Regions from separate parts of the Paenibacillus mobilis genome, predicted to be linked through region 1. Evidence: predicted binding sites of a transcription regulator. Region 1 holds the regulator's gene; each other region holds the start of a gene.

Region 1 (7,296 bases):
ACTAAAATTTCAAGGATTTTTGGGCAAAAAAAGTGAAGGCTCCCAATTTTATCTTTCTACCTCCAATAGATAACTTCTTTTTCTCTTTAAGCTGCAAGTATTTCCAAACAGAAGGAAACGGCCTTGGTGTTCCCGATTCATGGGACCAAGGCCGTTTCCTCGTGCTTATTTTTCTTATTTATTTGGCCGGCAGTTCAATCTGCCCGTACCCGATCGTAGTAAACCAATTTTTCACCGTATCAAAGTCGTTGGAGAAAGACAGGCAGAGCAGCAGCAAAACCCGGGCATGAGCCGCATTCAGATTGTCTCCGGCGATAACGCCGTCCCCATTCGAATAGTTGCTGCCCGACCCGGTGCGGGTCGTCATGACGAAGATAACGCCCTTCTTGATTGCTTCGGCGCGTTCTTCGCTCATGGCTTTGGAAATACCACCCGAGCCGGTCCCCGCGGTTACGATGCCTTTAGCTCCGGCGGCCACAAAACCGCTGATGGCTCCGGGGCCGGCATCCTGATAGGAATAGGCAATTTCGACTTTCGCTAAAGCCTGCTTTGAGATTTGGGTTAAATCAAACGGCGTCGCCCATTCGCTGGAAGATTTGAGCGCGCGGAAGGGGGCGCGGTACACGCGAATGTTTGTCTCATCGATATAACCAAGCGCCCCTATCTCCGGCGTAACAAACGTATCGGTCCGGTAGGAATTTGTTTTGGTCACTTCACGTGCGGCATGGAATTCGTCATTCAACATCACGACAGTTCCGAAATATTTGGTTTTGCCGCTGGCCGCCAGCTTGATTGCGTTGTAAAGATTGGCGGGAGCATCTGTGCCGATAACCGTCCAGGGTCTCATGGAACCGGTGACAACTACCGGTTTTGGACTTTGCACAGTCAAATCCAGGAAATAAGCGATTTCCTCCATCGTATCCGTTCCGCTCGTCACTACGACACCGTCCTGGGTTTTAAGGGCCTCGTCGACCTTCAGGGACAAATCGTAAAGCTGCTCCATGGAATATGCGCTTGAGCCCGAGTTACCGAACTGATAAGTGCTGACCTCAGCGATCTGGTCTTTGTTCGGCAGGGATTTCACCAAGTCTTCAATAGGCAGAGAACCTGCCCGGTATGTATCGAAGCTTGTTTCATCCGTCGATTTACCGGCCATCGTTCCTCCGGTCGCGATCACTTCCACTTTGGGCAGCTTCTTAACTATGCCGGTTGTAGAAGTAACGGCCGCCGTCTCAGCAGCCGCAGATACAGGTGATAAATACAAGTGGGGCAGAAAAAATGACACAGCTAATCCCGTCGCAAGCAGCACCCTCAAACTTTTTACTTTTCCCCTCTTCATCCTATCATCCTCCACCTAATAATTTGTTAACTGAATGTCAGGTTTCATAACCTAATGTTCATTAACTTGAGAGGATTATATTTTAATGTCATAAAATATGACAATACCGGGATTCCGGCAAGAAAGCGCTTAATTTATTTCTTTCTTCGCTTTATTGCGGTAATACAAGAAAATACCATTCAATTTTGTTTTTCCTCCACCTTTATCTACTTCATCTCTATTGCCATCCATTCTACAAAAAAACCGGCAACCCCCTCTCTGCCCCGCTGGGCATTTGAAAGGAGTTTGCCGGATCTAATCCATACGGACTTTCTAAATATTTCCGTATTCTCTGCAAAGGTGCCAAACTAACGGTTTGGCAGCGTAAATTCCTCGGTCAGCGCTTCTCCGTTAGAAAAACTGAAGAACCTGTAATAATAGTGATCTTTCTCTTTATAATAAAGCTGCCAGACATACTGGCTATTATATACGCCGGGTACAAGTCGTTTGATATCCGCCTCAGGCATTAATGCTTTAATTTTGGCCTGGATCGCCTTTTTGGTTGAGCTCGCGGAGACCTGCTCCGTATGCGCAGGCTGACCGTCCTGAAGCCACACCATGATAGGTTCTCCCGAACCGTTGGTGCCTTCAACGACCCAGCAGACCCCGTCCCACACCGATTTGCTGACCCCGATCGTTTTGACCAGCCCAGCTTCCTGTTTGGCCCGGAGAATGGCCGCATCCTCCTGCTTCCAGGTGTCCTGCATAATGTATACATAATAACGGTACATCCCAAAAGCCAAAGCCGCCGCAATGACGATTACGGCGAGAATCCATTTTGTTTTTGTTTTCAAACCTGTTTTTCACCTCTCTCCTTGCCTCCGCTTGCTCTGAAGCCGGGAATGGGATCAGCGGGCAAGGAGACCTTCAAATGCCTGTTGAGCTTCAAAGCGAATACGCTGTTCGTCCAAAGTCAGGCATTCGCCGTGTTTGACCACTTGCCGTCCGTCGACCCATACATGCTCTACGTCCTTCGCACCGGCAGAGTAAACGACATGCGAAATATAATCGGTTTTTGGCAGGAAATGAGCTTGCTCAGTATTCAAAGCGATAAAATCGGCTTTCATACCGGACGCCAATTTGCCTGTTTCCTGAAGGAACAGTGACTTAGCACCGTATTCCGTCCCCATTTTCAGCGCCTCAAGCGCCGGAACCGCGGTAGGATCACCGGATACCCCTTTATGAATTAAAGCTGCCAGACGGATTTCCTCCAGCATGTCTAGGTTGTTATTGCTGGCAGGGCCGTCCGTTCCCAAGGAAACCGTGACGCCTGCTTTCAGCAGGTCCACAACTCTCGCTACCCCGCTGGCCAGCTTCAAGTTGCTGCCGGGATTGTGAGAAACTCCTACGTTATTTTCGGCAAGGATTTGAATTTCTTCATCCAGCAGATGAACCGCATGAGCAACAAGCGAAGGTCTGGAGAACAAACCTATTTTCAGCAGATGCTCGACCGGACGCACGCCGTAATCCCTGACGTTCTGCTCCACCTCGGTTATCGTTTCCGACATGTGCGTGTGCAAAGGGAGATCCAGATCATGCGCAGCTTGTACGATCTTTTCGATATAATCGGGCGGACAAGTATAAGGGGCATGCGGAGACATCATCGCCGTAATGCGTCCGTCTGCCGCTCCATGCCACCGCTTCGCAAAACTGACCGCGTCCTGAAGTTTGGCCGTCTGCACTTCCGGCGGGCAAAGACCGATGACGCCCCGTGTCAGGACAGCACGGATGCCGCTTTGTTCCGCAACTTTACCTACCTGGTCCATATGATCGTACATATCCAGGAAAGTGGTAGTTCCGCCTTTCAGCATTTCAAGAACGGAAAGCGCCGTACCTTTGTAAACGTCCTCGCTGGTAAATTTGGCTTCCATCGGCCACATTTTTTCCTGCAGCCACACCTGGAGGGCCAGATCGTCGCCATAACCGCGCAGCAGAGACATTGCCGCATGCCCGTGAGTATTAACCAGGCCTGGCAGGAACAGAAGGCCCGATCCGTCAAAGCTTTCCGTCATCTCTTCGCCTTCCGGCAGCGTTTCCCCGATGTATTGAATACGGTCGTCCTCCACCAGCATATAACCGGTAAGCACCGGTTTATCCGGGTTCATAACCGCGAAAGTTCCGTTTTTAATCAACCATTTACGACTCATTTGAAATTTCCTTTCCCTGATCCAAATAATAAGCCAAGCTGAGCAGATCGGTGGTAAAATCCGCCGCATGCACGCGGACCCCGGCCGGTACCTTCAAAATGACCGGCGCAAAGTTCAGAATGGCCTGAATGCCCGCCTCTACGAGCTGATCCGCGACGCGCTGGGCTTCCCAGTGAGGAACCGTAATGATCCCGATACGGATCCCGAGGTTTTTGACGGTTTCTGTCAGCTCCGAAATAGGCTGTACCGTCAAATAATTGATCTGGCTGCCGATTTTGGCTTCCGCAGCATCGAAGACCGCCACAATCTTCATATTGTCTTTCAGATACATATTGTAGTTGGAGAGGGCCTGGCCGAGATTACCGGCACCTACCAGCGCTACGCTGATCTCCTGATCCAGGTTCAGGATCTGGCGGATTTTTTCAATCAGGTAACCCACATCGTAGCCGATGCCTTTGCGCCCGAAATCTCCGAAATAGGCGAGATCCTTACGGATTTGGGCCGGATTAAGATCCAGGTTTTGTCCGAGCTCTTGCGAGGATACCGTCATGACGTCACGGTTTTGCAGTTCGTTTAAATACCGCAGGTAAACCGGCATACGCCGGACGACGGCATCCGATATTTTTTCCGATTTCATGTTATTCACCCTTTGCTGCGCCTGATTCGGCGCCATTTTCCGTAGGTTCCAGCCACTCCGTGATCCGGGGAACCATCTGGCTCAGCGGCATATGCTCCATTTTGGGTCCCGGCAGGGAATAAAGAAAATATTTGCCGTAATAGGAGTCCAGAATACGCGTATCGTACACAATGACGATACCTTTATCTCTTGAAGAGCGTACCAGTCGGCCAAAACCCTGCTTAAAGCGGATAACCGCCTGAGGAACCGACAGCTTGGTAAACGGATTTTTCTTTTGCTGCTGCAGCCGTTCGCTTTTCGCTTCGACCAGCGGATGGTTTGGCGGCTGAAAAGGCAGCCGGACAATAGCAAGGCTGGTCAGTGCATCTCCGGGAATATCGACGCCTTCCCAAAAGCTGCTTGTGCCGAGCAGGACGGAAGCGTCTTTGTTCTGAAAACGCCGGGTCAGCTTGGTGCGGCTTCCGCTGTCCATGCCTTGGCCGATTACCGTTATATTATGCGCCGACAGCTGCTCTTTAAGCGGTTCATAGACCTGCTTCAGCATGCGGTATGAGGTGAACAGCACCAGCATTCTGCCTTTGGTCGCTACGGCCGACTCCGCAAGGGAATCTACAAGCGTATTCACAAAATGGGCATCCCCTACGCTGCCTTTGACGCTCGGAAAGTCGCGCGGAATGACCAGCAGCGCCTGCTCCCTGTAATTAAACGGGGAAGGCAAAATGGCGGTCAAAAGCCGGTCCTGTTCGCCTGCTTCCTGGAGCCCGAGCTGTTCGATCATGTACTGGAAGGACTTATCGACCGTCAAGGTCGCCGAGGTCATGACCACGCTTTTTTTCTTGTCAAAGAAATAAGTTTTGAGCTGTTCGCTGACATCGATCGGAACCGCGTAAAGCTGCAGCGATTTGCTGCGGTAATGGCCGTTGCCTTCCAGCCAATAAACCGTCTCCTCGCTGTCCAGCTTCATGAAGAAGCGCAGGGAATCCCGTTCGCTGCCCAAATCCTTCAGGAGTCCGCTGATATCCGTAAGCAGGCCTTCAACCCCGTAATCCTCCTGCTCCTCTTTGATCTCGGCCACCATACGTTCGCCTTTCCGCAGCACTTCGCTGATGGAGACATGGATCTGATGCTCCAGCCGGTTAAAGGTGTCCCATTGGTCAGGCCTTTGGGCGGGAAGCAGCCGTTTGACGAATTGCCCCGGCTCTCCCGGCGCCGCGTCGCTCCTCTCCGTCATCAGACCGAACAGAAGCTCGCTTAACTTGTCCCAGCTTTCCTTCACTTCAAGCAGAGCCGGATAAAACGAATCGATTGTTTCTGTCCAGCCGAGAGCCTTTTCCGATCCGGAGGAAGCAAGCTGCGTCCGGAGATTCGGAAACTGTCCGGTGCGGCTGTCCTTAAACAAACGGGTTAAAGTATGAATGATCGAAAAATATTTCATATGCAAACCCAGATGTTTGCCCGCCACGTCCTCCAAATGATGCGCCTCGTCGATGACCAGACGTTCATAAGAAGGCAGCAGCTGATGGCCGGCCTGAATGTCGGTAAAAAGCTTGGAGTGGTTGGTAATTATAACATCCGCTACGCTGGCTTCGTGTTTGGCCCGATGATAAAAACACTTCCTGAAAAAGGGGCAGGAGCGTCCTAAACAGGAATCCGATTCGCTGGCAACCGTTTCCCAGAAATCACCGCCGCGTCCCAAATTCAGTTCCTCGTCGTCACCGGTTTCGGTTTGGCTGAGCCAGATGATCATTTGGGCCGCCGTGATGCTGTCTTCCTTCGGACTTGCAAAATCGCGCCGGCTCAGCTTGTGCTCGAATTTACGCAGGCACAAATAATGCTGTCTGCCTTTAAATACCGCCGCGCGAAACGGAAAAGGCACCGCTTCCGTCAGCAAAGGAATATCCCTTTCCCGTAGCTGCTCCTGCAGGTTGATGGTATGGGTGCTCACCATGACCTTCTCCCCGGTTTTTACCGCGGAATAAATGGCGGGCAGCAGATAGCCGAGCGATTTGCCCGTTCCGGTTCCGGCCTCCACCAGAAGATGCTTATCCTCGTCAAAAGCCTGCTCCACCTGACTGAGCATAATCTTTTGCGCTTCCCGTTCCTCATAAAACGGCAGCTTCTCCTTCAGGTTTCCCTGAACTTCCTCTAAAAATTGCTCAAAACTGACCTGGGACAGCGGATTGTCGTCAAATTCATGGCGGGCCGGCAAAATATCCATCCAGTCCTCATTGCGCATCGCAAACTGGCGGTAATAAATAAAACCCGCGTCATCCGTCTGATCTGCCTGGCTTTCCCGCTCCGTCAGCAAAGCGTCGAAAAACCAGCCCAAATCGCTGTCCTCGGCGGCAAACAAATCCGTCAGACGCTGGATAGTGATCAGCGGCAGCTCCGCAAGTTCATCCAAACATTTCAGAAAAATAAGCGCGGTTGCCGTGGCATCGCTGTCCGCCTGATGCGGCCGGTCATGGCTGAGTCCAAATTCGGCGCTCACCAGCCCAAGCTGATAAGAATTTAATGAAGGAAAACATATCTTCAAAAAATCCATCGTATCGAGAATCCGTCCCGTAAAAGGCAGATACCCACAGCTGTCCAAAGCCTGCTGCAAAAAATGAAAATCAAATGCTACATTATGACCCACCAAAACGACGTCATCCAATAGCGGCACCATCTCCATCATCACTTCGTCGATGGAGGGCGCTTCGGCGACGTCCTCTTCCGTAATGCCTGTTAAGCCTGTAATAAAGGGAGGGATGGGCACTCCCGGTTTGACATAAGAAGAATAGACCTGCGAGATGGTGGAATCATGATCTATGATGGCAAGCCCTACCTGAATAATTTCGTCGGTGGACTGATTACCCGTAGTTTCAAAATCGAGTACGGCATACTTCATTGGTTGCAAAATCCCTTTCTTTCGGGTCTATCACCTAGCATATCAAAAAAAACAACGTTTGAAAATTAAACGAAATCCGCTTTTGGGAAAATAAGCACTTGCTTTAGGCCGGAATAACCGGTCAAAAAAACGATGCGTTATCAAACGCATCGTTCCAGAGCCGGATTCACATAAAGGCGTGCAGCTGGCTTTCAAATTGGTACGTCCCCCGGTTGGCCATGCATGCCTCCAGATTGGCCAGCGG
Region 2 (7,296 bases), on a different contig from region 1:
ATGAACACCGGCAGTCGATGCCAGGCAAAACGCTTGTTCACAGGAATCCCCCTCCCATCATCAGGGAAACCAGCTTCAGCGCCAGCAGCGAAACGCAGGAAATGCCTGCGAACCAGCCCGCAACCTTAGCCTTACTGATCGGCGGTTTGCCGACTACCTTGCCCGTTTGGCCGTTCATGGCAAAGGTATGCTCCTGTTTATCATAATCGTAATAGACCATCCAGACCGGCAGCAGCACATAGTCCGACTGGCTGCGAGTGGTGTCGATCTGCTTGCTGGCATAATTGACGGTCGTATAGCCGGCAACCGAGGAGGAGATGGCCGACTCGATGTAATCCCGGATTTTTTCCTTGGCGCGGGGAAGGAGTTCCCCGTCGTCGAAGCTGTATTTTTCGGCGATAAATCCGGCCAGGTAAGGCGTCTTGAACGACTTTAGCTCCCCGTACGGAAAAGGCTCCAGCTTATCCATAAGCTCGTCGTTCATTTTCCGGGACGCATCCACCGGCACCCGCTTGTAATTCAGCTTAAGCCGGCGATAGATTTCAAAATGCTGCGTCTCCGTGATCTGGTAATCCCCCCGGGTGTAGGTTTGAACCCGCGTGGCATGTCCCTGCACTTCCACGTTGTTATGGAGCTCATACAGCCAAAACGGCACGTAAATCCCCGTAATGCCTTTGATCCGGTCGGCCGTCATGAAACCGTTTGGCGTCAACAGGCCGTTTTTGCACCATTTCTTGAACGCCTGCATCGCTTCCTCTTTGCTGATCGAAAAAGGAATGACCAGCGCCGGGGCCAAATCCCCGGTCAGACGGTCGCCAAGCACGACGGCCGAACCGCAGAAGCTGCAGGTCGTGGCGCTGGTCTCCGCACCCGTGATGATGACCGCGCCGCAGCTCGTGCAGTGATATTCCTGGGCGTTATCCTCTTCCGTAAAAACGTTTTGCGTCAGGGGATCCTGAAGCTGCTCGATATTGTCCTGCCTGCCGCAGCTGGGACAGGTCAGCTTTCCGGTCGTGCTGTCAAAAACCATTCCGCTCCCGCAGTTCGGGCATTTGTATTCGATAACCGGCATTTCAGTTCCCCCCTTGAGTGCCCTCCGCTTTCTCCAGCCGGGCAATCAGCTCATCCAGGTCGTCTTCTTTGGCCCCGCCCCTCAGCTCTGCCAGAGCGAGGGCCTCATTCAGCGCCAGGTCCGCTTTCTCTTCCAGGGCTTCAAAAGCCGAATTGGCTCCGCCTGATTCATTCAGCCGCTGCCGGAACTGGGCCTCCGCCAGCTTGCCCTTCAGCTCCGCGCGGCGCGTCTCCAGCCGGCTCAGGTCCGATACCAGCTTAGCCTGCATCCGCTTCATGCCTTCCGCCCTGTCGGCGGCCTGCTCGCAAGCCGTACGGAGCCCGCCGATTTTATCGGACAGCTCGGCCTTGCGCCGCAGAAATTGCCGGGCGTCCTCTTCTTTCCCCGCCTCCGCCGATTTCTCGGCGTAACGCTGCAGCTTGCGGATTTCCGCTTCGCTTTCATCCAACGCGAGCCGCGCCCTGCGCTCATCCGCCAGCACCGATGCCGTCTCGGCCTTTAATTGTCCCAAATCGCTGTTTAAGCTGCGCATGTAGGCGTCGACGTCCCGCTCCGGGTCTGCGGATTTGTCCAATAAAGCGTTCACATTCATCTTCATCACTTGCCGAAATCTCGATAGGATTCCCATATAGCGCCTCCCCCCGAACGTTTGCATTATCTTTATAATACAGGAAAAAGGAACGCGAGGTTTCATTTTGGCCAAAAAGCCATCATCCATTATCAGAATGATGGCTTTCAGATTCTTTTACCCAATCGAATTAAAACTCCTCATAAACCGCCGGATCTTGTCCCCACAGACGTCCGTCCTCCCGGTTGAATCCGGAAATAACCTGCATCTCTTCCTCCGACAGCTCGAAGTCGAAGAGGCTCAGGTTTTCGACCTGGTGTTCCAGCGAACCCGCTTTAGGGATCGGTACCGCGCCCAGCTGAACATGCCAGCGCAAAATGACCTGCGTATTCGTTTTGCCGTGGGCGGCGGCGATTTTGCCGATTTTTTCGTCCTGCAAAATGCTGTGGCCGCGTCCCAACGGACTCCACGATTCGGTAACGATGCCGTGCTCAGCGTCTTTCTCCCGCTGGTAGGCCTGGTCAAAAAACGGATGCAGTTCAACCTGATTGAGGCTTGGCGCTACCCCTGTCTCTCTGATGATCCGCTCGTTATGCTCCGGCAGGAAATTGCAGACGCCGATGGAGCGGATGTAGCCGCGTTTCTTCGCTTCGATCATGGCCTGCCAGGCCTCCACGTAGCGGTCCGTCTTCGGGTTCGGCCAATGGATCAGGTACAGGTCGTAATAATCCAATCCGGCCCGGTACAAGGATTCCTCAATCGTTACAAGCGCCTGATCATAAGCCTGGCGCCGGCCCGGCAGCTTCGAGCAGATAAGCAGCTCCTCGCGCGGAACGGAGCTCAGGCGGACCGCCTCGCCAAGCGCGCCTTCGTTCTCATAGTTAAACGCGCTGTCCAGCAGGCGATAACCTGCATCAATGGCGCCCGCCATTGATTTGGCCCCGTCGCGGCCTTTCAGCGTATAGGTGCCCAGGCCGATGCGGGGGATTTTTAAGCCGTCGTTTAATACCACTTCAGGAATAGGGTTCATGCCATATGCCTCCTTGGTTTACTGGTCTCCCCCTACCTTATCACCGATTTCGGATGCAGGCAAAACAACGCGTTGCCGTAAACCGAATCCAGTGGATTCCGAAGAGCTTATTGGCTTAAACCTTGCCAGACCCAATTCTCCACTTCCGGCAGATCGACGCCTTCTTCGCGAATATATTGGCGATGCTTCTGCAGCATCCGCTCCATTTGCTCCACAATCGCGGCGTGTTGGCGGGCATCAGGCAGGCTCATTACGGCTTCCTTCACCAGGTCGAAGCGGTCCATCCGGTTCAGCACGCGCATGTCGAACGGGGTGGTGATATCGCCGTTTTCCCGGTAGCCGTGCACGTACACCCGATGATTGTGGCGGTCGAACAACAGGTCCCGGATCAGCCCTTCATAACCATGGAAAGCGAAAATCACCGGTTTATCGGTTGTAAAATAGCGGTCGAATTCCTCGTCGGATAACCCGCGCGGATCGAGCTTTTGGTTTCTCAGCTTGAGCAGATCAACCACGTTGATGAAACGGATTCGGAGCTGCGGAAGTTTTTCATGCAAAATGGAGACCGCCGCCAGGCTTTCAAGCGTTGGCTCCGTCCCGGAGGAAGCGATCACCAAATCGGGTTCGCTCCCTGGGTCCGTGCTGGCCCAGTCAATGATTTTGAGGCCCTTCTCCACCAGCTCCTGCGCCTCCTCTGCCGAAAAAAACTGCGGTCGCGGATGTTTGGACGAGACGATCAGATTGATTTTCTGACGGTCGTTCAGCACTTTGTCGAACACGGCCAGCAAAGTGTTGGCATCGGCAGGCAAATACTCGCGGATGAACGCCGGTTTCTTGTCGGCCAGATGGCCGAGGATCCCCGGATCCTGGTGGGTATATCCGTTATGGTCCTGCTGGAAAACCGTCGAGGTGGCCACAAGGTTCAGGGATGGAAGGTCAGCACGCCAGCTTTGCTCTGATGCCTTGCGCAGCCATTTGAAATGCTGCGTGATCATGGAGTCCACGACGCGCAGAAACGCTTCATAGCTGGCGAAAAATCCGTGGCGCCCGGTTAACACGTAACCTTCCAGCAAGCCTTCCATTTGATGCTCCGACAGCTGGGAGTCGATCACGCGGCCGTATGAAGCCATGAATTCATCATTCGGCTCCATGATTTTCTCCATCCACTGACGTTTGGTCGCTTCAAAGACGGGCGCTAAGCGGTTGGACATCGTTTCATCCGGTCCAAAAATCCGGAAGTTTCTGCTCTCTTCATTCAGCTCTAAAACTTCCTTTAAATACTTGCCCAGCACGGACATGTCCTGCGCGGTCTGTTTGCCCGGCTCGCTGTTGTCCAGCGCGTAGTTGCGGAAATCCGGCAGCTTCAGGTCTTTGATCAGCCTGCCCGCGTTGGTTACCGGGTTCATCGCCAGCCTTCTGCTGCCTTTCGGAGCCATGCCTGCGATCTCCGCTTTCGGACGGCCAGTCTCATCAAACAGCTCTTCCGGTCTGTAGCTGTTCATCCATTGCAGCAAAGCCGGGGCATTCTCCATATGCTCCCGGTCAACCGGGATCGGCACCTGGTGGGCCCGGAAGGAGTTTTCATTCGGCACTTTATCCCATTCCTTGGGACCGGTCCAGCCTTTCGGAGAACGGAAGACCAGCATCGGCCAGACCGGACGGGACGAGTCGTTATTTTCACGCGCATAGCTTTGAATCGCTCCAATACGCTCCACAATAGCATCCATCGTTTCCGCCATGACAGGGTGCATGTGCTTCGGATCGCTGCCTTCTACAAAATAAGGCTCCCAGCCGAGTCCTTTGAAGTAAGAGGTTAATTCCTCCTTGCTCATGCGCGACAGCAGCGTCGGGTTGCTGATCTTAAACCCGTTCAGGTGCAGGATCGGCAGCACAGCGCCGTCGGCAATCGGGTTGATGAAACGGTTCGAGAACCAGGAAGCGGCCAGCGGACCTGTCTCGGCTTCCCCGTCGCCTATCACTACCGCAGCGATCAGGTCCGGGTTATCCAGAATGGCTCCCGTGCCATGGGACAGCGAATAACCAAGCTCCCCGCCTTCGTGGATGGACCCCGGCGTTTCCGGCGCCGCGTGGGAGGCAACCCCGCCCGGAAAGGAAAACTGTTTGAACAGCCTGGTCATGCCCGGGATATCCTGCGTAATGTCCGGATAAATTTCGGTGTAGCTGCCGTCCAGATAAGCGTTCGAGACCATGACCTGTCCGCCGTGTCCGGGCCCTTCTATATAAAACATATTGAGATCATATTTGTTGATGACGCGGTTCAAATGGGCATAAATGAAGTTTTGGCCCGGAATGGTGCCCCAGTGCCCGATCGGTTTGATCTTGAGGTCGGCAGCCTGGAGTGGTTCCCGCAGCAGGGGGTTATTTTTCAGATAGAGCTGGCCTACAGAAAGGTAGTTCGCTGCCCGCCAGTAAGCGTCCAGTCGGCCAAGGTATTCTGGGGACGAATAATCAACTCGGGTATCGGTAACTAACATGAGATCCACTCCTTAATTTTTATATCTAAGTTTTATTTGTGAATATTTTCACTTTATTGTAAGTATCATAACAACCTTTTTATTAAAGGATACGGCTTTTTAGTGTGAAAAAGTGAACATAAAATGAAGATTACGCGCTCCGCTTGCCGCCGACAAAACGATGACTCCCTTCTTCTGCCAAACTTCATTTTTCCCTAACACCCTCGAACCGATGCAAATTTACATACAAGTTTACTTGAACCCTATCATTTGTTAAGCTAAACATTAAAAAATCCCAAAGGAATGGAGTGCATCCTCATGAGTGAAACGCAACAGAACCAGCAAGCCGGACCACGTTTGGCGCCCCCCTTTCGTGCAGATCAGGTAGGAAGCCTGCTGAGAACCGACCGGATCAAAGAGGCCCGTCAGCAAAAAGCGGAAGGCCGCCTGTCTGCCGAGCAGCTTCGCCTGATTGAAAACGAAGAAATCGCGTGTATCGTGGAGAAACAAAAAGAAGTCGGTCTGCAAGCCGTAACGGACGGCGAGTTCCGCCGCGCTTATTGGCATTTTGACTTCCTGGAGAATCTGGACGGCGTTACCGGCTACGAAGCGGAAAGCGGCATTCAGTTCAAACAGACTCAAACCAAGGCCCATTCCATTCTGGTGAACGGAAAGCTGGGTTTTTCCACCCATCCTATGCTTGAAGATTATAAGTTTTTACATAGTATAGCAGGATCCCACACCGCCAAAATGACCATCCCGAGCCCAAGCATGCTGCATTTCCGCGGAACCATCGATTCCGGGGTTTACGGGGATGAAGAGGAGTTTTTTCACGATTTGGCCGCCGCTTACAAACAAGCCATTAAAGCCTTTTATGATGCGGGGTGCCGCTACCTGCAGCTGGACGACACGGCTTGGGCTTACCTGTGCTCCGACGAGCAAAAAGAGCAGCTGCGTGCCCGCGGCCTGAACCCGGACAAGCTGTCCGACTGGTATGCCAAAACCATTAATGACGCCGTTAGCGGACGTCCGGACGACCTCAAAATCACCATGCACATCTGCCGCGGCAACTTCCGCTCCACCTGGATTTCCTCCGGCGGCTATGAGCCGGTTGCGGAAACGCTGTTTGGCGGACTGAATATCGACGGCTTTTTCCTGGAATATGACAGCGACCGGGCCGGCGGGTTCGAGCCCCTGCGTTATGTAAACCGTCCCGACCTGTTGATCGTACTCGGCCTCATCACCTCCAAGTTTGGCGAACTGGAGAAAGCCGACGATATCAAACGCCGGATTGAAGAAGCTTCCCGTTTCGTAAGTCTGGATCAGCTTTGCCTGAGCCCGCAATGCGGATTTGCCTCCACGGAGGAAGGCAACCTGCTGACCGAAGAGCAGCAGTGGGCCAAACTCCGCCATGTCGTGGAAATTGCCCGCGATGTGTGGAAGGGGTAATACAGGCGGGCAGCAAGAAGAGCATTAGATACTGAGCCGTGCGAACGGTCCCCAAATAAGCCGTCAGCCCTATGCAGGTTGGCGGCTTGTTTTTTATCGAAAATGACTCTCCAATCCTTCCTTCATGGAATCGAAATATTCGTTAAACTGCCGGACCCGATGACCGTTTGCTCCGGACGGGTGGGGAAATCCCCATAAACATTGGCCGCTCCGAATCTTCCCCTCCTGCTCCAGCATCTGAAAAATCCCTTCCACCGCTTTCCCGAGCGGAATGATGAGAACCTGCTCCAGAGCGTCGAGTTCCCCTTGGATAGAATGTATAGCGAATTCCCTCAAAAAAACATCGGCTAATAAAGCCGGCCGGCTGCCCGTGTAATTTTGTCCGTTTACGAACACCGGGTAACGAAGGACGGCGGTGGTGTGCAAAAGCTCCTGTTTTTCGCCGAACAGCAGCTCCGCTGAAGAGAAGCCAAGAAACGCCGGTAAACCTAAAGCGTCCAGCATCTGGATGATATTGTTCCGCATTGGGCCTGCAAAACGCGCCGCTTCCTTGGCTTTCCGAAGAACTTCTTCATCCTCTTTCCCCTGCCGTAGAGCATCTCGTGCCGTTTCAAAAGCCACCTTCATCTGGCTGAAGCCGGGAGTCAGTCCCGCGATCAGGATCCGCGCCTTCCCGTTCACCCGCTCATTGTGCGGAGCATAA
Region 3 (7,296 bases), 150 kb from region 1:
GACGTGGACGTCGTTCATGTCTGCACGCCAAATGATTCCCACTCCGAAATCACGGTAGCCGCCCTCGAAGCCGACTGCCACGTCCTGTGCGAGAAGCCGATGGCCAAAACGACCGAGCAGGCGCGCGCCATGCTGGAAGCGGCCAAACGGACCGGCAAAAAGCTGAGCATCGCTTACCAGAACCGTTTCCGCAACGACAGCCTCTATCTGAAAGAATTGTGCGAACAAGGCGAACTGGGCGACATTTACCTGGGTAAAGCGCTGGCCATCCGCCGCCGCGCGGTTCCGACCTGGGGCGTATTCCTCGACGAAGAGAAACAAGGCGGAGGACCGCTGATCGACATCGGTACGCATGCTCTAGACTTGACTTTGTGGCTGATGGACAACTATGAGCCTAAAAGCGTCATGGGTTCCGTGTTCCACAAGCTGGGACATCGCGAAAACGCGGCAAATGCTTTCGGTTCCTGGGATCCGGCCCAATTTAAGGTGGAGGACTCCGCATTCGGTTATATTACGATGAAAAACGGCGCAACCATCATTCTGGAATCCAGCTGGGCGCTGAATGTTGTGGAAACAGGCGAAGCAAAAACGCTGCTCTGCGGTACTGAAGGCGGAGCCGATATGAAAAACGGCCTTCGCATCAACGGCGAGAAAAACAGCCGCCTCTACGACACTCAGATCGACCTCACCTCCGGCGGCGTAGCTTTCTTCTCCGGCGAGGAAGAAACGGATGCTTACCGCGAAGCGAAAGCCTGGGTGCAAGCGATTCTCGAAGATAAAGAGCCGCTTGTCAAACCGGAGCAGGCCTTTGTTGTTACTCAGATTCTGGAAGCCATCTACGAATCGGCCAAAACCGGCAAAGCCGTTTATTTTGATTGATAAGACGCTTGCGTTTTGCAGGGTTTCAAACTGTGAATGACGAACAAGTTTAATCATAAAAAGAATCCAGGGAGGAAACAGGTGTGAAACTAGGCATATTTATGGTGCTGTTTGGCGGACGTCCACTAGAGGAGGCGCTGGATTTTGTAGCCTCAAAAGGCATCCAGGCCGTGGAAATCGGCACAGGCGGCAATCCCGGCAATGCGCACTGCAAACCTGAGGAGCTGCTTGAAAATAAAACGAAGCTGACTGAGTTCAAACGTGCTATCCAGTCCCGCGGATTAACGATCAGCGCACTCAGCTGCCACGGCAATCCGCTGCATCCGCAAAAAGAGCTGGCACAGGCGGACCACGACGATTTCGTAAAATCCGTGTTGCTTGCCGAGCAGCTGGAAGTACCGGTAGTCAACACGTTTTCGGGTTGCCCGGGGGATCACGAAGACGCTAAATATCCAAACTGGCCGGTTGCCCCTTGGCCGAACGACTATCAGGAAATCCTGAAGTGGCAGTGGGAGAACAAGGTTATTCCTTATTGGACCGAGTGGGGCAAATTCGCTTCTGACCATCATGTGAAGATCGGTCTGGAGCTGCACGGCGGTTTCTCGGTACATACGCCGGGTACGCTGCTCAAGCTGCGCGAAGCCGCTGGCGAAGTGATCGGCGCTAACCTGGATCCAAGCCACATGTGGTGGCAGGGCATCGATCCGGTGGAAGCGATCAAAATTTTGGGCCGCGAAAATGCGATCCATCATTTCCACGCTAAAGATACGACCATCGACCCTGTGAACGTCAACAAATGGGGCATTACCGATATGCAGACTTATGACAAGATGATGGACCGCGCCTGGCAGTTCCGTACCGTCGGTTATGGCCATGATTTGAAGACCTGGGCGGATATCATCAGCACGCTGCGTCTGGTCGGCTATGATTATGTGGTCAGCATCGAGCATGAAGACGGCCTCATGTCCGTGGAAGAAGGCTTTACAAAAGCCGTCGGCAACCTGAAGCAGGTTCTGATCGAGGATTCCGCGGCGGATATGTGGTGGCTGTAAGGCTGCAGACTTTTGAGTAGACCTACGGTTTGATTTCAAGCCTTGGACTAGATGAATGAACAAAAGCAATCCTGAACGTACGGAATCGTTTCGGGGTTGCTTTTGTTTTTAGGCGTATGCCTATTTTTAATGCCAAAAGGCTTTATTTCGCTTCTTTTTCGCCATAAAAGTTGATCTTCCATGAATAGCCCGTTTTCAAATCGTCAAAACTATGTTAAAATGATATGTACTAACTTAATGTAAGCCTATTCCGGAACCATCTGCTCCGGATCATTTAAGAGGTGATAAGCAATGGCGGATAATGATTTCAGCATGTGCCCCCGCTTTGAAACCGCATTTTCTTTTCTGGGGAAACGGTGGAACGGATTGATTATTCAAACCTTAATGAGCGGTCCTAAACGCTTTAAGGATATTTCGAATTTGATTCCTTCGATGAGCGACAAGATGCTCTCCGAACGGATGAAAGATCTGGAATGCGAAGGGATTTTGACCCGGCACGTCTATCCAGAAACGCCGGTCAGAATCGAATATGAGCTGACGGAAAAGGGGAGAGCCCTTCGTCCGGTGATGGATCAGATTCAATCTTGGGCCGAGGACTGGATTCAATAAGGTTTGGATTAAACAAGAGTGTCCGGCGAACATAGCGGCCGAAAGCGGCACTCCATCCGAGGTATGAACAATGAGCGATAAGGAGCAACCCCAATAGAGCCAACTCCGAATTTCCGGTAAACGGGAAAGCGGTGTTGGCTTTATTTTTTATATACGTAAGTTCAGTTGGAATGAGAAACCTGCTGCCCTGCAAGAGCTGAAAGAGCAGCTCAAAATCCGCAGCATTTTCGACCTTGACGAGCAGAATGGATAAAAGGAAGGGCTTAGGCTGCGAGGAGGCGGGGGCCGATTTGAGCCGTAGGATTTTTGCGTTAGAATGAAACTTGGCGGATTAACGAGGCCCTAACGGAGCGATCCAAATTAGCCGGAGCCGGAATCCAGAAGGCGTTCCCTGACAGGGGCGCCTTTTTTGCGGTAAATTTGAAAGAGACCCGGATGTCCGTTATGCTTATTAGAGAAACACAACACGAAAGGAGGAGGAGGATGAGACGGTTAACCCGACTTCTTTTGGCATTGGGGCTAGGCTCGGCGCTGCTGCTATTAGCTGCTTGCACCTCCAAGCCCGCCGCAGAACCGCTTCCCAGCGCCAATTCCCAGGAACAGGGAGTCAAGCTGCGCATCGACGGAGGCCAAGGGGTACCGGATAGGACCCAGACCCTCCCGCTTCATGAAGCGGACAAGCCTGACCTGCGGCGTTTGCTGCAAAACAGCGGCCTTGTTGTGTTGAATTCGGAGAAAAACGGCATCGCCTCCACCCAAGGCATCTCGCTGGACAGCGGCTTGTCCTGGGCCGTTAAAGTCAACGGCGTAGAGATGGCTCCTTCTTCATGGGACAGGCAGATGGAAGACGGGGACAACGTGCTTGTTTATGTGAAAGAAAATGACGGAACGTCCGCAGCGTCTTTCCCTCCCGTTGTTCTGGATATTACGGGCGGATTATCGAAGCCGGACATCCAGTATTATTTCGTGTATACGTATCAGGCCCATTTGAAGGTCCGCGACGTTCTTGCGAAATGCGGAATGATTCAGATGAACGACCAGAGCCGGCTAGTATCCGCGGTCAACGGCTATACTGGGAATGTTTACGAGCAATGGACCGTCAAGCTCAACGACAAGAAACTTCTGCTCAGCGGACTTGATCTGCTGCTTCATCCAAACGATAAGATAGAGGTTGTATTAAGTCAGGTCTGAATCGTCTGTGCCCTTTTACGGCTTACTCTACGTCGCAATTCGGTTAAGCAAAAAGGCTGTCCCCTGGTTCTTCATCAGCGGGAACAGCCTTTTATTATTCGAAATCATACGGATCAGCCGGTTATTCCAACGAATCATGCCGATGATCATCAGATCCGGCAGATTTCATTCGGACAAAGCTCGCAGTGGCAAATATCCTGCAGCATGACGAGGTCTTTGATGGCGATCATGCCGTTTTCGTACTCCAGCGCGTCTTTCTTGCGCAGGTCGCTCAGCATCCGGTTGACGCTTTCGCGCGTGGCGCCGATCATGTTCGAAAGATCGGTGTGCGTAATCTTTTTGTTGATCAGAATCGTGTCGCCATGTCTTTCCCCGTAAGTGTTGCTAAGACGGATCAGCGTGGAGCAGAGCGCTCCCGGTTTGCCGTACATCATCAGGTCCCTGAATTTGGTTTGCGTCAGCCGGTGGTGAATGCCCATCCATTTCATAAAATCGATCGCAAAATCGCAGTGTTGGCAGATGAGAATTTCAAGGTCTTTATTTTCCACGATGCCGACTTCGCAGTCTTCAATGACTTCCGCCGTAAAGCTGTGCTTCGAGCTGAAGAACGGATCGGCCTGGCCGATCAGGTCCCCGCGTCCGTACATATATAGAATGAGTTCTTTGCCTTCATCTGTCGATTTGGTCATTTTAACGCGTCCGCGTTTGATGTAGAACAATTTATCCGACACATCGCCTTCCCAGAACAGATGGGAACCTTCGGCGTAGTTTTTGTCTTTCATGATGACAAGCAGTCGATTGAAATTCTGTTCCGAAAAACAACTCGTATTCCCTTGGGCTTCAACGCTGTTCATTTGCTCGCTCATTTTTGGTTTCCCCTTTGTACTCCAAATTTTTCTCAAATTTTTAAATTAATTATAACCCGTATTATTTGTAATTTGGGGCTTTTTAAAGCCTAAAAAGTGGCGAAATTTTAAACATTGTGACTATTTTCACTTAAAGTGGGGAGAAAGCTGCATATTAGATCACGAAAAACGGAAAAATGATTTTGGAGTGGCCGTAATTGATTTGATTGACTATAAAGGTTATTCTGCAAAAAAATTGAAACTAGAGCACAAACATGAAACTAGAGCGAAAGCATGTTTTCAATTCAGACAAACTTTGTGAAAAAATTCACTACAAAAGTCAAAGAGGCTATGATATGATGAATCCGTAAAGAAGATCGCCAAGGTGATTCGGCGCGGCATACTTTGTAACAAAGTGTTACAAACTTTTTTTGGGAGAATGGCAGCCGGGCTGCTCCGCCGGAACTAAAGAAAATTTTCAAACTATCAGGAGGATGAGAGAGATGGCCGTAAAAAATGAAGCAGCTTCAAACGTAAAGCAGGCAGTACAGCCTGCACAGGAGTACATTCAAGGTTTGATCGACAAAGCGAAAAAAGCTTCCGAGGTTTTCATGAGCATGGATCAGCAGCAAATCGACGACATTGTGCAGGCGATGGCTCTGGCCGGACTAGACAAACACATGTATCTCGCGAAGAAAGCCGTTGAAGAAACGGGTCGCGGAGTATACGAAGACAAAATCATCAAAAACATGTTTGCTACCGAATACATCTGGAACAGCATCAAATATGACAAAACGGTTGGCGTCATCGAAGATAATCCTTACGAAAGCTTCCAGAAGATCGCTGAGCCGGTCGGCATTATCATGGGGATTACACCGGTGACGAATCCGACTTCCACGACGATCTTCAAAGCGCTGATCGCCATTAAGACACGCAACCCGATCATCTTCGGCTTTCACCCTTCCGCACAGGAATGCAGCCGCGAAGCCGCTAAAATCCTGCTGGAAGCCGCTGTGAAACATGGCGCTCCCGCCGATTGCATCCAGTGGATCGAACAGCCTTCCATGGACCGCACCAACGCTTTGATGAATCATCCTGACGTAGCCTGCATTCTCGCCACCGGCGGCTCCGCCATGGTGAAGGCAGCTTACAGCTGCGGCAAACCGGCTCTCGGCGTAGGTCCTGGTAACGTTCCTTGCTTCATTGAGAAAAGCGCTGATTTGGATCAGGCGGTCAATGATTTGATCCTGTCCAAAACGTTCGACAACGGCATGATCTGTGCCTCCGAACAAGCGGTTATTATTGAAGAACCTGTTTTTGACCAAGTGAAGAAGAAAATGATCGCAAACGGCTGTTATTTCGTCAACAAAGAAGAAGCCGCCAAGCTGACGGCCGGAGCCATTGTGGCCGAGAAATGCGCCGTTAATCCGGCAATCGTCGGTCAGCCAGCCGTTAAAATCGCCGAAATGTGCGGCATTCAGGTGCCGGCCGGAACCAAAATCCTTGTCGCCGAAATTGACGGCGTAGGACCTAAATTCCCGCTGTCCGCCGAGAAGCTCAGCCCTGTCCTGGCCTGCTATAAAGTAAAAACCGCCGATCAAGGCATCGACCTTGCGGAACAGGTTGTTCACTTCGGCGGCATGGGACACTCTTCGGTCATCCATTCGAACAACGATGAAATCATCCGGAAATTTTCGGACCGTCTGCCAACCTGCCGGATCCTGGTGAACCAGCCTTCTTCGCAGGGCGGCATCGGCGATATCTACAACACGAACCTGCCGTCGCTGACGCTGGGCTGCGGATCTTACGGACGCAACTCGACTTCGTCGAACGTGACCGCCGTCAACCTGATCAACGTGAAAAGGGTGAACCATCGTACCGTGAACATGCAGTGGTTTAAAGTACCTTCCAAAATCTATTTTGAAAAAGGCGCGACCCAATACCTGGCCAAAATGCCGGACATCACCCGCGTCATGATCGTTACCGACCCGATGATGGTGAAGCTCGGTTATGTGGAAAGAGTGGAGCATTATCTCCGTCAACGTCAAACGCCTGTAGCGATCGAGGTGTTCTCCGACGTTGAACCGGATCCATCGACCACGACCGTTGCCCGCGGTACGGAAATGATGGCCAAATTCCAGCCGGACTGCATCATCGCCCTCGGCGGCGGTTCGCCAATGGATGCCGCGAAAGGCATGTGGCTGTTCTATGAATATCCGGACACCGATTTCCACAACCTGAAACAGAAATTCATGGATATCCGCAAACGGACCTACAAATACCCTAGTCTGGGTCAAAAAGCAAAATTTGTAGCGATCCCGACAACATCCGGTACAGGTTCCGAAGTCACGCCGTTTGCAGTTATTACTAATAAAGAAGTCGGCAACACCAAATATCCTTTGGCCGATTACGAGCTGACGCCGGACGTTGCGATCATCGACCCTGAATTCGTCTACAGCCTGCCAAAAGTAGCCGTTGCGGATACCGGCATGGACGTTTTGACCCACGGGATCGAAGCTTATGTTTCGGTTATGGCGAACGACTATACGGACGGATTGGCGATTAAAGCGATTCAGCTGGTGTTCCAATATCTCGAAAAATCGGCTTTGACCGGCGATAAACTCGCCCGTGAGAAAATGCACAACGCTTCGACTTTGGCCGGTATGGCCTTCGCCAATGCGTTCCTCGGCATCAACCACAGCTTGGCGCATAAATGGGGC
Region 4 (7,296 bases), on a different contig from region 1:
GGATTCGGACGTCAGCTTGGAGAAATCCGGATTAAGGAAAAAGGAAACCCCTTCTCCCGCCCCGGGAAGCGTGACTGCACGCACCAGCAAAACCAGCAGCAAAATCACAAGCCCGGGAATGACGATTTTATTAAAACGTTCAATCCCTTTGGAAATGCCGGCGCCTACAATCAGCCCGGTCAGTGCAATCGCCACGATCTGCCACACGATCGTCAGATAACCTCCGGTAAAACCGGCAAATTTTCCTGAAAAATCATTCGTATCAAACAAACGTCCGCTGAAGGACAGCACCGCGTAATGAAGCGTCCAGCCCGTCACAATAACGTAAAAGGACAAAATAATAAACGGAGAAAGGACCTGCAGCAGGCCGAAGCGCTGCCAGAGCTTACCGCCTCCCGCCTTTACGAACGAAGTGGAGGCGCTGCCCCGTCCTGCCCGGCCGATGGCCAGCTCGGCAAGCAGTACCGGCAGGCCGATCGCGATCAGACAGACGATGAACAGCAGAAAAAAGGCGGCTCCGCCATACTCCCCTGTTATGTAAGGAAATTTCCACATGTTGCCGAGTCCCACCGAGCTGCCGATCGCGGCCAAAATAAAGCCGGCGGAAGAAAAGCGGTCCCCTTTTGAAGCTCCGGTCTGGTTGTTGTTTTTCAACTTCTAACACCCTTCCTTGCATATGAAATGCCAAATCTGTATAAGTTTCCTCATTATATTTCATGTCATGTCAGATGTCAGTAATTTATTTCTGTATATTCATGAAAGAGCTATTTCAAAAATGAATATCCAATGAATAGAGCCGCTCCCCAAATGATCAGTGCGGATATTTGATTGACCAAGGCCATCAGGCGCCCGCTGGCGTCGAGCTCTCCTAATCTTTTACCCACATAAGCCAGAGCGGCAAACCAAATCCAGGAGACCAGGATACAGGCCCCGGCGTAGGCGACTTTTTCCATTCCCGAATAGGCAAGCGAACCGGAGCCGATCACGCCGATCGTATCCAAAATGGCATGGGGATTCAGCAGTGAAACCGAGGCTGCAAAAATCATTTGCTTGCGCGGCAACATCGGCAGCCCTTTTTCCGTCTCGAATCCGCCGGCTTCTGCCGAAGCAGCCCCGCTTTTCCAGGTTTGCAGGCCCATGTACAGCAAAAATATAAATCCTGCCGCTAAAAGAACACTTTTTAGCCAAGCGATGTCCAGAATCACCAAAGAGATGCCCATCACCGCGGCAAAAATTAATACGGTGTCGCATATAGCGGCGGTCAGCACAGCCGGAAGGGCATGCAGAAACCGGCTGTGCCGCGCCCCCTGGTTAAAAATAAAAACATTTTGAACCCCCAGCGGGAGTATAAGCCCGAAAGCCAGGATAAAACCGTGAAGAAATGCGGTCAACACAAGAAACAGCCTCCAATACCAAGTTTAAGGATGGGCTTCATTGTAACCGCAATCCGCAGCTCCGTATCCAACCAATTGGATTGCCGCCAACCCAACCAAAGGGTACAATGGAAAAAACGGCATCCGAGGAAGTGGCTGAACTTGTTTATTCCCGACTGGCAGCCGGACAAGCTGTCAACGATTCCTTTATATGTCCAGATCAAGCTGTTTATTAAACAAAAAATCGAAAGCGGCGAGTGGCCCGTCGGAGGCAAAATTCCGCCGCAGCGGTCCTTGGCAGCCGGCTGGAAGGTAAACCGGAGCACCATCGTAACCGCTGTGGACGAACTGGTTGCCGAAGGGCTTCTCGAGGGAAAAAGAGGCAGCGGCACGCTGATCGCCAACAACAGCTGGTCCCTGCTGAGCTCCACTCCTCCGCCCGACTGGCCTTCCTATGTTCAATCCGGCAGCCATGCCCCGAATCTGCCGACCATACAGGTCATTAACAAAGCGGAGTTTTATCCGGGTATTTTACGTCTGGGAACAGGAGAACCTTCCCCTGAATTATTCCCGCAGGACAAAATGCGGCAGGCGTTAAGCAAGCTTTCTGGACGTATCGGTCCGCTGGGCTACGAGGAACCCAAAGGTCTCCTCGCCTTAAGAGAGGAAATCAGCAAACACCTGAAAACGGCGGGCATGGACGTCTCCCCATCTTCAATCCTGATCGTGTCCGGAGCGCTTCAGGCGCTGCAGCTGGTAGCGGTCGGCCTGTTGAAGCCGGGAACCTCCGTTTGGCTGGAGAACCCGTCCTATTTGTATTCCCTGAATGTTTTTCAGTCTGCGGGAATCCGTTTGTTCGGCCTGCCGATGGATGAAAGCGGCCTTCTCCCCGGGCTGAACGCGGAACAAAAAAAGAAGCAGCAAGTTTCGCTGCTTTACACGATTCCGACGTTTCAAAATCCCACAGGGCTTATGATGCCGGAATCCAGACGCAGGGAGCTGCTGAAGCTGTGCGAGCAAATCCGGCTCCCTATTATAGAGGACGACGTATACCGGGACTTGTGGTTCGATGCCCCTCCTCCGCCTACGCTTAAGGCGATGGACAAAAACGGGCTTGTGCTTTATTTGGGCAGCACTTCCAAGACGCTAAGCCCCGGTCTCCGCATCGGATGGGTGGCCGGACCCGAGTCTGTCATCGACCGTCTGGCCGATATTAAAATGCAGACCGACTACGGTTCAAGCTCGTTGTCCCAGCTGACCGTGGCCGAATGGATGTCCGGCGGATTCTATCAGAAGCATCTGACAGAGCTGCGCCACAAGCTGAAAGCACGCCGGGACTACATGCTTGAGCTGCTTGAACGGCATTTGACAGGGCTGGCGGAGTGGAGCATTCCTCAGGGCGGGTTTTACATTTGGCTGCGCCTGCTCCCTTCCCTGTCCATGCACAAGCTGTTCGAAACGGCTTTGGCGCAGGGCATTCTGCTCAACCCCGGCCATATCTATGACCAGCAGCACAACCGCAATCTCCGGCTGTCTTTCGCTTACGCCCCGATGTCTGGATTCGAGCAGGGATTAAAACGCCTGGCGCTAATTATCAGACAGCTGATGGAATAACGATATATTGGAGGTAATCCGAATGATTCTGCAAAAAAACGATACTTTGTTCCGTCAAGGGGAATCCGGCCCTTTATACCGCATAAAAAGCGGGATGCTGAAAATCGTCCGCGTGCATGAGGACGGCTCCGAGTTCCTGGTGAACGTCATCACGCCCGGCGAAACGATCCCCCATCATTCCCTGATCAGTCCCAATCCTTATTACGGAACGGCTGTAGCCCTCATTCCCTGCGAGGTGGAAAGGATTCCGGCCTCGGAATGGTATCAGAATCTGGAACAAAATCCGGAGCTGTACCGTTCGGTCGCCCTGCAGCTGCAGGACAAACTCCGGATGATGCAGCAGCGCATCGACCAGTTGACCGAAGTGGCCCCGGCGGATAAGCTCAAGCAGCTGCAGGCCTGGTTTCAGGCTTATATTCAGCCTGCGTCTATAACGGATATTTTGACCCAAAGCGAAATCGGCCAATTGATCGGCTTAAGAAGAGAGACGATTAACCGCCTCCTCCGGCAGCAGACGAACGAATAAACGCTGTTTAATCAGGACATCCTCTCAGGACATGATCCGTTTCTGGCCCTCCAGCTTTTGAATCGGTTCAATGTTTTGGGTAAACTCCAGCGTGCCGAGGTATTTCCCTTCTTCGTCCCGTACCGCAAAATAACGGATATAAACGAACTTATCTTTAAAAGGAATCCAGAAGTCCTCAACCTCTTTTACGCCTGACTTGAAATCCTCAAGCAGCTTGTTGACGATATGAACGCTTTGCGGCGGATGGCAGTTCTGTACGGTACGGCCGATAACGGCTTTGGTGCGTGCGAAAATCCGTTCTTTGCCGTGGGAGAAATACCGGACGACATCCTGCTCGTCGATAAAGGTCAAGTCCACCGGTAGATGGTTCAGCATCGTTTCCAGCTGATGCAGGGAAAGAATGCCCGTCTCCATCCGGATCATCCCCTGCGGCAGGGTGGTTTCTGCGGCAGGCTCTTCCGCTGCCTCCGGCTCGAGGGCCCGTTCCGGCACCCACCGCTGCTGCGGCGAAACGAGGCAATAGCCGATCTCCTCGCTTTCGGCGGCAATTTTGAGCCATTCGTCTTCCGTTAATTTTTCCAAGGCCATAGGCAGCAAAATGTGCTCCTCTTTAAAAATCATATCCGTCACTTCGTTCATCACCCGCTCTAGAAGTCCAAACAGCTCTTCTTTGTTCCCGTTGTAATCGGTCAGCTTGGTTTTAAGCTCCTTAATGCCTAAGCGGATGCCGTCATCTACGCCCCACATCACTTTTGTAGGCCCATAGATACCGTATTTTTCGAGAAACGGGAACAGGAGATTTTCTTTGCGGCTGTAATGTTTATCGAGATCGTACAGCAAATTAAGGTCGGCCAGCAGCTTCAGGCGGCTGTTTTCCGAATCGTCTTTGCGGAATTGATCCGCGTGCAGGGAAATCGTAAAACGCACCAGCCGGTCGATTTCCTGATTTTCCGCCTTAAAAGTATGGACCGGGTGCCCCGGCTGCTCTTCCGGTTTGCCCGGCGCACGGTGAATGTCCTGGATCGAACCTTTAAAAACGGCCGCATGTACGCTGCACAACCGCTGCACCTCTTCTACCGGAATACCCTCTTCCTCCATCAGCGACTGCTCGAGGGCTGAAATTTCAGCCACCGAAATATCGCCGGCAGCCTGGGAAAACCGCGCCTGAACCTCTTCGACGCCCGTCCCGTTATGCAGCTCTTTTATAATTTCCTTCAGCAGCTCCAACCGTTTGCCGTTGTCTTCCTTGTATTGTTCGCGGTTATTGATAAGCTCGCTCATGTTTATTCCCTCCTGGTCGGTGATCTTTCCATCTGATCTTTCCATTTCTTCCCTCAGATTTTCCCTACTGATTCTGTTTAAAAAGTAACATCTGGTTATCCACAAACTTGTGATTTCAATCACAATAGATGAGTCAGGAGATTTATAGGATAAAGGTACAGAAGAAAAGGAAGGGGAATGCACATGGACTTTCAAAACATTTTTGCGGATCAAAAACCAGCCAGCACCTTTACGAAAAAAATACTGTTCCAGCAACCGGGTTATTCGGTGTTTGTGCTTACTTTCGGGCCCGGCCAGCAGCTGCCCACCCATAAACATCCCGGTGCCACTTTATATGTAACGCTGCTGGAAGGCGAAGGAACGGTTTATGCCGACGGCAAGGCCGCTGCTATGAAACACGGAGACGTCGTTCAGGTGTCTGGCGAGGAAGATTTCTCTTACCGAAGCAGCGAACAAACCGGATCCCGCCTGTACGCCGCCTTAATTAAACAATAAACAAACAAGTGGATAAAACAAAAAGAGACGTTTCGGCGGGCCTGCCGGACGTCTCTTTTTTTCAAGCCGATTTGATACCGGCTCTGACTGCTAACTACAGTTCTTTGGTCATATAAGTGCTGTTGGGATCATTCGTATACGTGCCAAATGGACCACAGTATTCGAAACCCAGCTTCTCATAAAGCCTGCGTGCCGGTTCAAAAAACGCCATGGACCCTGTTTCCAGACTTAAGCGTTTATAGCCCCGGTCCCGGGCAGTCCGAACGATGTGGTCCAGCATCGTTTCCGCTACCCCTTTGCGTTTGTGGCGGGACGCGGTACGCATCGATTTGATTTCTCCGTGTCCGGCGTCCAGCTCTTTCAAAGCTCCGCAGCCCAGCAGCTCTCCGTTCTCCCAAATCGTCCAAAACGTAATTTCCGGTTTTCTTAACCCTTCAAGATCAAGCGCGTGCACGCTTTCCGGCGGGGATGTGGCATACATATCCTGCAGATGTTCTTCCAATAACCCGATAATGGCCGTGCCAGTCAAATCATCGATTTTAATTTCCACAACCCTGCTCCTCCCTATGTAATGCTCCTAGTATAGAGTTTCAGCGGGCAGCGGGCAATCCTTCCTCAGCAAAAAGATCAGGATCAGCCTTAAACTTGCCTTTTCCACGAAAAGAAAGCCCCCGAAATGGGGGCTTCCTATGAATAAATATTCGATTCCAGAACGGCTAGTAAAGCCCTTCTACAGCTTTTAAACCTGGAGCTTTCTAATTCCGGAAGCCGCCGCTTTTATTTCTTGACCTCTTCACGCCATTTAAACTGCGGCTGCCAGCCCAGCAGCTTTTTGGCTTTTTCGTTGCTGAACAACGATTCATAGCCCTCCATCGGAGCACGGAAATCCGTTACGCCCGGATAACGGGCGGCCATCAGCTCGCGGCTGCGGACATTCATGCTGGAGTCGTCCGACGCAATGTTTAAGGCAACCGCGCCCAATCCATCCGCTTCAATCGCCAGCCGGCAGGCCGCCGCCGCATCGCGGGTATCGATATAGCTCCAAAGAATCCGATCCCGTTCCTCCGGCTTATCGATAAAGGAAGGGAAACGCGAATACCACTCCGGAGGGATAACATTGCCAAGACGCAGGGAGACGACCTGCATGCCGGTCCGGCGGTTAAACATTTCCGCCGTTTTTTCGTTCACGATTTTGGAGAGCCCGTAGCTGTCCTGGGGAAGCTGCGGATGCTCTTCGTCGAGCGGAACATATTGCGGTGCAAACGGATTTACCGCAAATACGATGCCATAAGAGGATTCGCTCGAGGCAATTACCGCTTTCCGGATCCCCAGGCCTGCGGCTGCCTCCAGAATATTGTAGGTGGACATCACATTGTTGCGAAAGGTTACCTCAGGCGTCCGGATATGCGCTGCCGGAATGGCCGCCAAATGAACGACTGCATCCGCGCCGGCCAATACGCTGTAGGTTTCGCCCAGATTTTCCAGATCGGCTGTCAGCGTCCGGCAAAGCTCTTCCTCCGGGCGGCGGGTGTCGACGTTAAGCACCTCGTAGCCCTGCTCCACAAAATGTTTGACGACCCAGCGTCCAAGCATGCCGCTGCCGCCCGTAATCACTACTTTTGCCACCGTTACTCCTCCTCCCCATCAAAAACTATTTCAAAATCTCCTCGATCCGGTTAAGGGTCTCTTCGCTTAATTCGATTCCCGAAGCTTTGGCGTTTTCGGTTACCTGCTCCGGACGGCTCGCTCCGATCAATGCGCTGGCCACATTCGGCTGGCGCAAAATCCAGGCCAGGGCCAGCGTGCTGACGCTGATGCTCTCATCTTTGGCTACCGCTTCAAGCTTGCGTACTTTAGCGATCTTCTCTTCAGTGATGCCATTACGCATGTTTTCCAGCTTTGCGGCACGGCTGTCCTGCGGAATATCGGAGGACGAGGTGTATTTGCCCGTCAGCAGGCCCTGAGCCAGCGGCGAGAACACCACTTGTCCAATCCCGGAGCGTTCGC

Evidence for each region. The regulator Rex, encoded in region 1, represses fermentation and respiration genes when NADH is low (regulators of the CRP and FNR family bind a similar motif). The targets are predictions, from matches to a motif close to TTGTGAAATATTTCACAA.
Region 2: AC3ZPD_RS14295 (phosphoketolase family protein) is a predicted target of Rex. The motif match lies at 5,202-5,219, and genes of this name have one in related genera.
Region 3: adhE (bifunctional acetaldehyde-CoA/alcohol dehydrogenase) is a predicted target of Rex. The motif match lies at 4,893-4,910, and genes of this name have one in related genera.
Region 4: AC3ZPD_RS02465 (DUF438 domain-containing protein) is a predicted target of Rex. The motif match lies at 4,902-4,919, and genes of this name have one in related genera.

Annotation. Positions count from the first base shown of each region.
Region 1 covers NZ_JBZCMS010000002.1:369,393-376,688, forward strand. The annotation lists gene AC3ZPD_RS04870 (asparaginase) at 179-1,339, opposite strand; gene AC3ZPD_RS04875 (cell wall elongation regulator TseB-like domain-containing protein) at 1,687-2,172, opposite strand; gene AC3ZPD_RS04880 (amidohydrolase) at 2,227-3,525, opposite strand; gene AC3ZPD_RS04885 (redox-sensing transcriptional repressor Rex) at 3,515-4,162, opposite strand; gene dinG (ATP-dependent DNA helicase DinG) at 4,164-7,052, opposite strand; gene AC3ZPD_RS04895 (hypothetical protein) at 7,219-7,296, opposite strand, start outside.
Region 2 covers NZ_JBZCMS010000007.1:65,117-72,412, reverse strand. The annotation lists gene AC3ZPD_RS14315 (TPM domain-containing protein) at 1-2, opposite strand, end outside; gene AC3ZPD_RS14310 (TFIIB-type zinc ribbon-containing protein) at 38-1,072, opposite strand; gene AC3ZPD_RS14305 (PspA/IM30 family protein) at 1,074-1,700, opposite strand; gene AC3ZPD_RS14300 (aldo/keto reductase) at 1,831-2,670, opposite strand; gene AC3ZPD_RS14295 (phosphoketolase family protein) at 2,778-5,165, opposite strand; gene AC3ZPD_RS14290 (5-methyltetrahydropteroyltriglutamate--homocysteine S-methyltransferase) at 5,463-6,593, shown strand; gene AC3ZPD_RS14285 (hypothetical protein) at 6,687-7,296, opposite strand, start outside.
Region 3 covers NZ_JBZCMS010000002.1:520,668-527,963, reverse strand. The annotation lists gene AC3ZPD_RS05695 (Gfo/Idh/MocA family protein) at 1-879, shown strand, start outside; gene AC3ZPD_RS05690 (sugar phosphate isomerase/epimerase family protein) at 963-1,931, shown strand; gene AC3ZPD_RS05685 (winged helix-turn-helix transcriptional regulator) at 2,223-2,540, shown strand; gene AC3ZPD_RS05680 (hypothetical protein) at 3,024-3,731, shown strand; gene AC3ZPD_RS05675 (Crp/Fnr family transcriptional regulator) at 3,881-4,597, opposite strand; gene adhE (bifunctional acetaldehyde-CoA/alcohol dehydrogenase) at 5,080-7,296, shown strand, end outside.
Region 4 covers NZ_JBZCMS010000001.1:520,505-527,800, reverse strand. The annotation lists gene AC3ZPD_RS02485 (sodium-dependent transporter) at 1-654, opposite strand, end outside; gene AC3ZPD_RS02480 (LysE/ArgO family amino acid transporter) at 765-1,394, opposite strand; gene pdxR (MocR-like pyridoxine biosynthesis transcription factor PdxR) at 1,536-2,987, shown strand; gene AC3ZPD_RS02470 (Crp/Fnr family transcriptional regulator) at 3,010-3,513, shown strand; gene AC3ZPD_RS02465 (DUF438 domain-containing protein) at 3,538-4,794, opposite strand; gene AC3ZPD_RS02460 (cupin domain-containing protein) at 4,978-5,289, shown strand; gene AC3ZPD_RS02455 (GNAT family N-acetyltransferase) at 5,384-5,839, opposite strand; gene AC3ZPD_RS02450 (NAD-dependent epimerase/dehydratase family protein) at 6,067-6,915, opposite strand; gene AC3ZPD_RS02445 (aldo/keto reductase family protein) at 6,941-7,296, opposite strand, start outside.